Regions from separate parts of the Microbacterium phycohabitans genome, predicted to be linked through region 2. Evidence: predicted binding sites of a transcription regulator. Region 2 holds the regulator's gene; the other holds the start of a gene.
The links. The regulator HrcA, encoded in region 2, represses chaperone genes, less so after heat shock. The targets are predictions, from matches to a motif close to TTNGCACTCGNNNNNNNCGAGTGCNAA.
Positions count from the first base shown of each region.

Region 1: a site for HrcA is predicted at 1,873-1,899, ahead of RWH44_RS11760 (Hsp20/alpha crystallin family protein). Genes of this name have one in related genera too.

Region 1 is NZ_JAWDIT010000004.1:86,049-91,958, forward strand. It holds gene RWH44_RS11750 (NAD(P)/FAD-dependent oxidoreductase) at 1-681, opposite strand, end outside; gene RWH44_RS11755 (sugar ABC transporter ATPase) at 888-1,247, shown strand; gene RWH44_RS11760 (Hsp20/alpha crystallin family protein) at 1,335-1,790, opposite strand; gene RWH44_RS11765 (UbiA family prenyltransferase) at 2,036-2,860, shown strand; gene RWH44_RS11770 (FAD-dependent oxidoreductase) at 3,193-4,302, opposite strand; gene RWH44_RS11775 (methyltransferase domain-containing protein) at 4,295-4,954, opposite strand; gene RWH44_RS11780 (type III polyketide synthase) at 5,002-5,910, opposite strand, start outside.
Region 2 is NZ_JAWDIT010000003.1:319,270-325,179, forward strand. It holds gene dnaJ (molecular chaperone DnaJ) at 1-1,117, opposite strand, end outside; gene hrcA (heat-inducible transcriptional repressor HrcA) at 1,180-2,220, opposite strand; gene hemW (radical SAM family heme chaperone HemW) at 2,547-3,764, opposite strand; gene RWH44_RS10120 (DUF1990 domain-containing protein) at 3,764-4,408, opposite strand; gene lepA (translation elongation factor 4) at 4,431-5,910, opposite strand, start outside.

The sequences.
Region 1 (5,910 bases), on a different contig from region 2:
TTCGCGCTGGTAGCGCACCTCGATGCCGTACTCGTCGAGCTTGCGCCGCAGTTCGCGATCGATCGCCGGGATGCCGAAGGGCACCGGGTCGGGGCAGACGAACACGACGCGGATGTCATCGCGCACGCCGATCGCGCGCCACCAGTCGCACGCGAGGTACATCGGCTTCTGAGCGGCTGCGCCGCACGAGGCGGGCTCCGGCGGTTGGGTGAACACGACGGTGCCGCGGCGCAGGTCGCGCAGCACGGGCGAGGCTTTCGCGGCGAGGTCGTAGTCGTAGTTCGACACGCCCTCGGGGGCGGCCATGGCCTCGGGCAGGCCGGGGATCTGTTCCCACGCCATGCGCATCCCGGCGCAGACGACGAGCTGGTCGTAGTCGATGCGTCCGCCCGAGACGAGGTGCACGCGCCGGGCCGCGGCATCCACGGTGAACGCCTCGTCGCGCAGCCACCGCACCCCCGGAGGGATGACGTCGGCCTGAGGCCGGATCGCCTCGGACGCGCGCGCGGCCCCTCCGGCGATGTGCGACTGGAGGGGAGCGAACACGTGCTGCTCGCGAGGCTCGATCACGGTGATCTCGCCGACGCGGGCGCGATGCAGCCGCCCCGCGACGGAGAGTCCGGCGTTGCCGCCGCCGATGACGACGACGCGCACGGGGGCGGCGGAGGGAGAAGGGGTCATGTGCCCCACGCTCCGCCGCCGGATGCCGGGATGCCAGCGCCTTGACAGCGACGCGCGGTGGCACAGGGGGGGGCCTCGCACAGCTGCAGCAACACGGGAGCGCACGGCGGCGCCTGTCAAGGGCCCGGGGAGCCCGCGAGGGGCCGCGTTGGATGGAGATCACCGCCGATCCCGGCGGCCACCCGCGTCCGACGGAAGGACCCCTCATGAGCGACGCTTCGATCGACCCGACCCCCGACGCGACCACGCCGGCAGCCGACGCGGGCATTGCGGGTGTGCAGCCCCTTCGCGACGGCGACACGTCCATCGAGCCCGACCCGACGCTCGACCCGGCGCAGGCGGAGTGGGATGCCACGACCGCCCTCGACGAGGGGGCCGACCCCGAGGACATCAACCCGGCGACCGCGACCGGGGGCGACCCGGCGGAGATCCCGGCCGACGACAGCGACATCCCGCTCGATGACATCCACCCGGAGTCGACCGGCACCGATTCGCAGGGCGAGGATCCCGGCGTCGTCGAGCTGGGCGAGGAAGGCCAGGGCGACCTGGCCCCCGAAGACCTCTGAACCCACGCGAGGTGCCCCGGCCGCAGAGGCGGCCGGGGCACCGTGCTGTCAGGACGGCGGGCGATCGCGCCCGCTCGGCCGCGGCTCCTACTGCTCGATCGGCTGCGGAGTGCTCTCGTGCGCCTCGATCACGCCCTCGCCGTCGTCGGTCGAGACGGCGATGCGCCGCGGCTTCGCCTTCTCGCTGACCGGGATCGTGACGCTCAGCACGCCGTTGCGGTAGCTGGCACTGATGCGCTCGGTGTCGATGCCCTGACCCAGGTTGAGCTGCCGGACGAAGGATGCCGTCTCGCGTTCGCGGGTGATCCACTTCACGCCCTCGCCGGAGCCGAGGGTGCGTTCGGCGCGGATCGTCAGCAGCTGCCCGTCGACGTCGATGTCGACCGACCCGGGGTCGACACCGGGCAGGTCGGCCGCGAGCACGTAGTGGTCGCCGTCGCGGTACAGGTCCATCGGCATCCGTCGCGGACCACCGCCGCGGCGGGCGTCGAGGAGCGTCGACGCGAGGCGGTCGAGGTCGCGGAAGGGGTCATAGGTGGCCATGGTCGTTCTCCTTTTCGATCGGTCCGGATGACACATCCGGGTCTGTTGAAGTTGAGTCACCTCCGCTCAACTCGGCAGAAGATTAGCACTCTCCACCCGAGAGTGCCAAGCCTCCTCGACCGAGTGTCCAGACCACGCCGTCCACCCGTCACGGCACACGGCGTGTTGTGGACACTCGACGGATCTTTCACGCGACATGCCGGAGACGCCGCGGGCGTCCCGCGCCGGGTAGCGTCGTGCGCGTGATGGATGCCGCGGCGAAGCCGCCCCTCGTGAAGGCGCTGTGGGGGGCGACCCATCCCGGGCCCACGCTCGTGGTCACGGCCCTGTCTCTCGCGCTGGGCATCGCGGCCGGCGTGGAGCCCGCGCGTCTCGCTCTGCTGGTCATGGCCGTGTTCGCCGGTCAGGTGTCGGTCGGACTCTCCAACGACGCGATCGACGGCGCCCGCGACGCGGCGGTCGGCCGCACCGACAAGCCCATCGCCGGGGGAGCGGTGACCCCGGAGCGCGCGCTCGCGGTGGCCGTGGCATCCCTCGTCGTGGCGATCGTCCTCTCGCTGCCGCTCGGGCCGGGACTGCTCGCCGCCCACGCGATCGCCCTTGCCTCGGCATGGGCCTATAACGCCGGGCTCAAGTCGACGCCGTTCTCGATCACCCCCTTCCTGCTGAGCTTCGGGCTGTTCCCCTCGTTCGCGACGCTCTCGCTGCCCGATCCGGAGCTCGCCGCTCCCTGGGCCTCGCTCGCCGGCGCCGCCCTCGGCGCCGCCGTGCACCTCACCAACGTCGTGCGCGACCTCGACGACGATCGTCGGACGGGCGTGCGGGGCCTGCCGCACCGGCTCGGCGCGCGCGCCTCGGTGGTGCTCGCCGCGGTGGGGATCACGGTCGGCGCCGTCGCGGTGCTCCTCGGGACGGATGCCACCACCGTCGGCACCGTGTTCTTCGTGGCCGTGCTGACCGTCGCGGCCACCGCCGTCGTCGCGGTGATGGTGCGCCCTCCGGGCCGCGCGGTGTTCCAGCTCACGATGCTCGCGGCCCTTCTGCTGGCCGCCCAGCTCGTCGCCACCTGACGCCCCCGCCGTCCGCGGCGTCCTCCCGGCCGCGCCCACTCCGGCCCCGCCCGGTGTGCACAACGGCGGAGCCGACGCCGACACGCCGCGCGAGGCGGCCTCCGCGTCGGCGTGTCGCCCGCGGCTTCCGCCGCTGTGCACACCCCGCGCCATCACCGCCTGGCGTGCTGCCCACCCCGCCCGCTCCGGCCCCGTCCGCTCCGGCCCCGTCCGGTGTGCACAACGGCGGAGTCGGCGCCGACACGCCGCGCGAGGCGGCCTCCGCGTCGGCGTGTCGCCCATCGCGCCCGCGGTTGCGCACGCGCAAGCGCCCCGGCACGCGCCCGGCGCCGTCAGCGCCGCGCGGCCCGGTCGAACCGCATCGCGTACGCCCGCGTGAACGCCGCGCCGCCCGGCCCGCGCAGCACCGTGCGCAGCGCCGTCGTGCGCGCCGCGTGCACGGCCGGGGCGGCCGCGCGACCGAGCATCGTGTTCAGGAAAGCCAGACGCGCCGCATGCCGCGCCGACGCCAGGCGGTCGCGTTCCCACCGGGCGAGGCCCATGTCGTCGCCGTGGCGCACCCAGGGTGCGAGCAGGGGCGCCACCGTGAGCGCATCGAGCAGGCCGAGGTTCATGCCCTGACCGCCGATCGGGCTCACCTCGTGCGCCGCGTCGCCCACGACGACGATCCGTCCGCGCCGCAGCGCCGGGGCCACGGCCCGCCGCACCCCGAACGTCGACGCGCCCGCGATCTCGGCCTCGACCCCGGTGCGGGCGGCGACGGCGTCGCGGAGGAAGCCGTCGGCATCCGTCACCTCGCCCGTGCCCGCCCAGGCGACGAGCCGGCGCCGACCGTCCGGCAGCGGGAACGACTCGACCACCCCGTCGCGCTCGAGGTGCACGCGCGCGATCGGACCCCCGGATGCCACGACGTCGGCCATGACGTACCGGTCGGGGTAGTGGTGCGTGCGCACGGCTCCGGATCGGTAGACCAGGTCGCGCCCCGACCAGCCGGTGGCGACCACGACCACCCCGGCGCGGATCTCGTTCCCGTCGTCGAGCTGTGCGCGGACGCCGTCGCGCTCCTGTCGCAGCGACGTCACGCCCACTCCCCGCCGCACCGGTGGGGCGAGCGCGGTGAGCACCTCGATCGTGTCGGACTGCGGCAGGGCCGCCACGTACGGATGCCGGGCCCGCAGCCGGTCGAAGCGGATCTCGGCCAGGACGCGCCCGTCCGCTCGCGCCTCCCCGCGGGCGATGCGCACCGCGCGTTCGCGGATGCCGTCCGTCGCCCCCGACGCCTCGAGCAGCTCCAGAGCCGGGGAATGGATGCCGATCGCCCGGGTGCCCGCGCCGGGGTCGACGCGTCGCTCGACGACGTCGACGGCGACACCGCGGGCGCGCAGGTCGGCGGCGAGGGCGAGACCCACGGGCCCCGCGCCCACGACGAGGACCTCAGTCACGCGCGCGCCCCCTCGCCGTGGCGAGCACGCGGAACGGTGCCGGGGTCTCGACGACCCAGGGCGTGCCCAGGGCGGCGGCCAGTTCCGCGGCGCGATAGCTGCGGCGGATCGAGCGGAGCCCGTCGACCCGCAGGAACGTGCCGGCCGAGAGCGGAGCGATGCCCACGGCGTAGAGGCCGTAGGCGAGTCGCCCGCGCGCGATGTCGGTGTGCAGCACCGCTCCGCGCGAGAGGGCGAGGCTGTCGTCGGCGAAGGCTGCGAGCGACGCCTCGTCGAGGTGATGCAGCACGTGGTTCGACAGCACGAGGTCGAACCTCTCGCCCGCCTCGATCAGCTCCCGCGATCCCCGCGACACGAAGCGCACGCCGGGGCGCTCCCGCAGCCGTGCGGCCTCGTGCGCGCGGGGGTCGGGATCGGCGCCCACCCACTCCACCTCGAGGCCGTCGCGGCTCGCGAGCTCCGCGAGGCGCGCGACGACGTCGCCACCACCCGAGCCGAGGTCGAGCACGCGCGCGGGTCGCCCGAGCGCGATCAGCTCGGGCCGCACCCGCGTGCGGTACACGTGCCCCCAGGCCGACACGAGGCGGTTCACCACGTCGAACCGGCGGTAGGTGGCGGCCAACGCCCGCGGGTCGCAGTCGGGGTCGTCCATGAGCTCGGTCAGCGCGGTGTCGCGCCGCGCGAGTCCGGTGAACGCGCTCACGCCGACGCGCGGCGCGCGGTGAGGGTCGCGGCCTCCACGGTGAGTCCCGGTCCGAAGGCCATCGCCGCGACGCTGTCCCCGTCCTTCAGAGCGGGGTCGGCGAGCAGGTCGCGCAGGATGAACAGCAGCGTGGCGCTCGACATGTTGCCATGCCGGCGCAGCACCTCCCGCGAGGGCGCCAAGGCCTCGGCATCCAGCCCGAGGGCGCTCTCGACGCGGTCGAGGATGCTCCGCCCGCCCGGATGCACCGCCCACGCGTCGACGTCGGCCAGGTCGCCGAGCACGTCGGCGGCGATCGCGGAGATCTCGCGCCCGATGATGCGCGGCACCTCGGGCGTCAACGTCATCTCGAAGCCCGAGTCGCCGACGGTCCACGCCATGTCCTTCTCGCCGTCGTCGGTCACGTGGGTGGCGAAGCCGTCGAGGTCGAGGCCCTCTCTCGAGGGATCCCCAGATGCCACGACCGCGGCGCCCGCGCCGTCGGCGAACACCGAGGCGGCGACGATCTGATCGGGGTGCGACGAGGTCTGCCAGTGCAGCGAGCACAGCTCGGTGCAGGCCACGAGCACGACCGCGGCGGGGTCGTTCCCGACAATCCGCGCCGCGAGGCGCAGCGCCGGGATCGCCGCCGCGCAGCCGATGAATCCGAGGTGGTACCGCTCGACGGTGGGGGAGAGTCCGAGGTCTCGCACGAGGTGGTAGTCGGGACCGGGGGCGAACATGCCCGTGCACGACACGGTGACGACGTGCGTCACGGCATCCGTGGAGTACCCGGATCCCTCGATCGCCGCGCGCGAGGCCGCCGCGAAGAGTCCCGGCGCGGTGCGGCGGTATTCGTCGTTGCGGGCCCCCGTCGGCGGCATGAGCAGGGTGTCGCCGTCGCGCACGGGGAGGCCGTCGACGGC
Region 2 (5,910 bases):
GGAAGCGGTCGCGGAACTTGCTGAACATGCCCTGCTGGTGCTCGGCCAGGCGGGGCTTGGGGGCCTTCGTTCGCTTGGCGAACTCCTCGATGAGGGCGCGGTCGCGATGATCGAGACGCGTGGGGGTCACCACGTGCACGCCGACCTTGAGGTCGCCGCGCTGGGAGCCCCGCAGGGGCGTGATCCCGCGACCCTTGATCGTCAGCACGTCGCCGGACTGCACGCCGGGGCGCACCTCGAGGTCGACGGATCCGTCGAGGGATTCGATCGTCGTCGTGGCGCCGAGGATGGCGTCGGGCATCGACACCTCGAGGGTCGCGACGAGGTCGTCGCCCTCGCGGCTGAAGGCGTCGTGCGCCTCCACCGTGATCTCGAGGTACAGGTCGCCGTTGGGGCCGCCGGCCGGACCGACCTCGCCCGAGCCGGGGAGCTGCAGGCGCAGGCCCGACTCGACGCCCGCGGGGATGTCGACCGACACCGTGCGGCGTGCGCGCACGCGTCCCTGACCCTGGCAGGTGCCGCAGGGGTAGGGGATGGTCGTGCCGTGACCGTGGCACACGGTGCAGGGCTGGCTGGTGACGACGTTGCCAAGCAGGCTCCGCACGGTGCGCTGCACGTGACCGGAGCCGTGGCAGATGTCGCACGTGACCTCGCTCGTTCCGGGCTGGGTGCAGGCCCCCTGACACGTCTCGCAGAGCACCGCCGTGTCGACCTCGAGGTCGCGGTGCGTGCCGAAGACCACGTCGCCGAGGTGCAGCGTGACGCGCACGAGGGCGTCCTGGCCGCGCTCCCGACGCGAGCGCGGACGCGGACCACGACCTCCGCCGCCGCCCTGCGCGCCGCCGAAGAACGTTTCGAAGATGTCGCTGAAGCCGCCGAAGCCCGCCGCTCCCCCGCCGCCGAACGGGCTCTGATCGCCGCCCATGTCGTAGCGGCGACGCTGCTCGGGGTCGCTGAGAACGTCGTAGGCGTGGGTCACCAGCTTGAAGCGCTCCGAGGCGTCCTCCCCCGGGTTGACGTCGGGGTGCAACTGGCGCGCCAGACGCCGGTAGGCCTTCTTGATGTCTTCCGGGCTGGCGTCGCGTTCGACGCCCAGGACCTCGTAGTGGTCAGCCACAATCGCCTTCCTGCCCGCTGTCGCGGGGTCGTTCTCGTGGGGAGTGCTCGCAGCGATCGACGTCAGCGCGAACTGTCGTCGTCTTCGAGCATCCGGGTCAGATAGTGCGCGACGGCGCGGACCGCCGCGAGGTTGGAGGAGTAGTCCATGCGCGTGGGCCCGAGCAGGCCCACGCGGGCGCCACCGGTCGAGCCGTCGTACCGGCTCGCGAGCACCGAGGCCTCGACGAGGCCGAACGGTTCGTTCTCGCGTCCGATACTCGCCGACAGGCCCTTCTCGTCGGCGACCATCTCGCTCATCAGCCGCAGCAGGGTCACCTGCTCCTCGATCGCCTCGAGGAGCGGGTAGATGCTGCCGCGGAAGTCCTGCTCCCGCTTGGCGAGCGTCGCCGCACCGGCCATGACGAGGCGGTCTTGGCGGAACTCCTCGAGCTCTTCGCCGACCACGCGCAGCACGGCGTCGGCGATCGCGTCGAGGGCGACGCCGGGCCGCGGGCCGTCGGAGAGGGCTTCTGCCACGCGCTGTGCGCTCTCGGCGACGCTGCGCCCCACGAGCACCGCTCCCACGCGCGCCCGCAGGAGCGCGATGTCGCTCTCACCGGGCTCGACGGGCACGAGCGCGATGCGCTGCGAGACCCGCCCGGTGTCGGTGACCAGGATGACGAGCACCCGGGGTCCGCCGAGGGCGACGAGCTCCACGTGCGTGACGTTGGCGCGGGAGAACGAGGGGTACTGCACGATCGCGACCTGGCCGGTCAGCTGCGTGAGCGCCCGCACCGTTCGAGCGAGGAGGTCGTCGAGATCCCCGGCCTCGTCGAGGAACGACGTGATGGCGGAGCGCTGCGCGGTCGACAGCGGCCTCAGCTCGGCGAGGTGGTCGACGAAGACGCGGTAGCCCTTGTCGGTGGGCACGCGCCCCGACGAGGTGTGCGGCGCGACGATGAGGTCTTCGTCTTCGAGCAGCGCCATGTCGTTGCGGATCGTGGCGGCCGAGACTCCGAAGGCGTGGCGGTCGACGATGGCTTTGCTGCCGACCGGCTCACGCGTGTCGACGTAGTCCTGGACGATCGCGCGCAGGACCTGGAGGCCGCGTTCCGACACCATGCGCTGCTCCTCCCGTCTGGCACTCGACTCGACTGAGTGCCAATTCTACGACGATCGCCCGGCCCCTGCGTCGAGCGGCTCGCGGGGCGTGCCTCGCGCGTCCCGTCCACCCCGGCGATAAACGCCGATCCTGTCGAGACACGCTGCGTCGCGCAGTGTTTCGTCCGGATCGGCGTTCATCGAGGGATGCGGCACGCGCCGGGACGCCGATGATCACCGGGATGTCGGGATGCGCGGAGCGCCGGCACGCGCGAGGGGCCGACACAGGCGTGCGCCGTCTCGCGCGAGAGCACACCGATTCGACGGGTGGATCGACTCCGCGCGGGTCAGGCCGTGAGCGCGCGCACCACGGCATCCGCCAGCAGGCGTCCGCGGCGTGTCAGCACGATGCGCCCGCGCACGGCATCCGCGCCCTCAATGAGGCCGTCGGCGATGAGGGATGCCACGGCCTTGCGGCCCTCGCCGAGGATCTCCGACACCGCGAGCCCCTCGCGGATGCGACTGCGCAGGAGCACCGACTCGAGCCGGCGCGCGGTCTCGTCGGGACGCTCGCGTGCGGCGGCGGGCGACTCCTCGGCCGCGAGGCGCTGTGCATAAGCGGCCGGGTGTTTGACGTTCCACCACCGCAGCCCGGCGACATGGCTGTGGGCGCCGGGACCGAAGCCCCACCAGTCGGTGCCGCGCCAGTAGGCGAGGTTGTGCCGGGAACGGTGGTCGACCCCGCGCGACCAGTTCGAGACCTCGTACCAGTCGTAGCCGGCGGCCGCGAGCAGATCGTCGGCGAGCTCGTACATGTCGGCCTGCAGGTCGTCATCCGGCATGGCGACCACCCCCGAGCGGATCTGACGAGCCAGCTTCGTGCCGTCTTCGACGATCAGCGCATAGGCCGAGACATGGTCGGGCTCCAGAGCCGTGGCCGCCTCGAGGGAGGCGCGCCAGTCGTCGAGCGACTCCCCCGGTGCGCCGTAGATCAGGTCGACCGAGACGTCGAGACCGGCGCGGCGCGCGGCCGAGACGGCGGTGGAGACGTTGGCCGGGTCGTGCGTGCGATCGAGGGCGGCGAGCACGTGCGGCCGGGCCGACTGCATGCCGATCGACAGGCGCGTCACGCCCGCCGCGGCAAGGGTGCCCGCGACGGCGTCGTCGACCGTGTCGGGGTTGGCCTCGACCGTGACCTCCGCGCCCTCGGCGATGCCGAACTCCTCGCGCACGGCATCCAGCATCCGCGCCAGATCGCCGGGCGGGAGCAATGTGGGCGTGCCGCCGCCGAAGAACACCGTGGATGCCGCGCGCCGACCGCCCGCGGCATCCATCACCGTGCCCGCGAGGCGGACCTCGGCGGCGAGCGTGTCGGCGAAGTCGTCTTGGCGGGCTCCGCGCAGCTCGCTCGCGGTGTACGTGTTGAAGTCGCAGTAGCCGCAGCGCACGCGGCAGAACGGCACGTGCAGGTACACGCCGAAGTCGGCGTCGGCGTCGACAACCAGGTCGCCGGGGAGCCGACCGTCGACGGGCGCGGGGTCGCCGAGCGGGAGGGGCCCGCCCATCAGGACGTGTACAGCGGCGAGATCGCGCGCAGGTACCGCGCGAACAGCGCCTTGCGCCGACGCCGGACGCGGCTCGTGAAGAGGCGGTACGACGGCGCGGTCGGCCGGTCGAAGGCCCGCACGACGAACCAGACCTCGTCGTTCTCGCGCCATTCGAGGGCGAAGAGCTCTTCGCCGCTCACGATCGAATGCCCGACCGTCCCGAGGATGAAGCCGACCCGGCGGGGCTCCTCGAAGACCGAGATGACGCGCAGTTCGGCGTCGGCGCGGTGGCCGTCGACCTTGCCGTGCAGACGCACGCCGGTGCCGGGGCTGACGAACGGGGTGCCGTCGGCGGCGAAGCGCTGTTCGGCCTCCAGCCGGCTCGGCGCCACCGGCGCTCCCTCGGCGTCGAAGCCGACGCCGGCGTACCCCCCTCGGGATGCCGGGCGCACATCGGTGATGCTCAGTTCCTCCCCGCGCAGCGGGGCCCAGGAGAGCAGCAGCTCACCGGCCGCGACGAAGCGCTCCTCGCCGCTGCCGATGCGCCACGCGTCTTCCGCGGGCACGGAGTGCTCCGGCGGGTACTGCATGAGGTCGGGCGCCTGGGTGGCGCCGACCGCCGCGTAGTCGACCGTGTCGTCGGTGAAGTTCTGCCGTCGCATGATCTCCCTCTCGATTCGGTCGTTACTTCTTCGCCTCGACGTCTCCCGACAGGGCGGCGATGAACGCCTCCTGGGGAACCTCGACGCGGCCCACCATCTTCATGCGCTTCTTGCCCTCTTTCTGCTTCTCGAGGAGCTTGCGCTTGCGGGTGATGTCACCGCCGTAGCACTTGGCCAGAACGTCCTTGCGGATCGCGCGGATCGTCTCGCGGGCGATGATGCGGGCGCCGATGGCGGCCTGGATGGGCACCTCGAACTGCTGACGAGGGATGAGCTTGCGCAGGCGCTCGGCCATGAGCGTGCCGTAGGCGTAGGCCTTCTCGCGGTGCACGATCGAGCTGAACGCGTCGACCTTGTCGCCCTGCAGCAGGATGTCGACCTTGACGAGGTCGGCCGTCTGCTGGCCGGCGGGCTCGTAATCGAGGCTCGCGTACCCCTGCGTGCGCGACTTGAGGTGATCGAAGAAGTCGAACACGATCTCGCCGAGGGGCATGTGGTAGCGCAGCTCGACGCGGTCTTCGCTGAGGTACTCCATGCCGAGGAGCGTGCCGCGGCGCGTCTGGCAGAGCTCCATGACGGTGCCGACGTAGTCCTTCGGCAGCAGGATGCCGACCTTGACGATCGGCTCCGACACGGAGGCGACGCGACCGTCGGGGTACTCGCTGGGGTTGGTGACCGAGACCGTCTCACCGGTGTCGGTCGTGACCTCGTAGGTCACCGACGGAGCCGTGGTGATGAGGTCGAGGCCGAACTCGCGCGAGAGGCGCTCGGTGATGATCTCGAGGTGCAGCAGCCCGAGGAAGCCGCAGCGGAAGCCGAACCCCAGCGCGACCGAGGTCTCGGGCTCGTACTGCAGCGAGGCGTCGGAGAGCTTCAACTTGTCGAGCGCTTCGCGCAGCTCGGCGTAGTCGCTGCCGTCGATCGGGTAGATGCCCGAGAAGACCATCGGCTTCGGGTCGGTGTAGCCGGGCAGCGCCTCGGTGGCGGGCTTGCGGTGGGTGGTGATCGTGTCGCCGACCTTCGACTGGCGCACGTCCTTCACCCCGGTGATGAGGTAGCCGACCTCGCCCACGCCGAGGCCCTGGGTGGGCACCGGCTCAGGGCTCGAGACGCCGATCTCGAGAGCCTCGTGGGTCGCGCCGGTCGACATCATCTGCAGCCGCTCGCGCGGCTGGAGGGACCCGTCGATCATGCGGACGTAGGTGACGACGCCGCGGTAGGCGTCGTAGACGGAGTCGAAGATCATCGCGCGGGCCGGGGCGTCGGCCTTGCCGACCGGGGCGGGGATCTTCTTGACGATGAGGTCGAGCAGGTCTTCGACGCCCATGCCGGTCTTGCCGCTGACGCGCAGCACGTCGGCGGGGTCGCCGCCGATCAGGCCGGCGAGCTCGGCGGCGTACTTGTCGGGGTCGGCGGCGGGCAGGTCGATCTTGTTCAGCACGGGGATGATCGTCAGATCGTTCTCGAGTGCGAGGTAGAGGTTCGCCAGGGTCTGGGCCTCG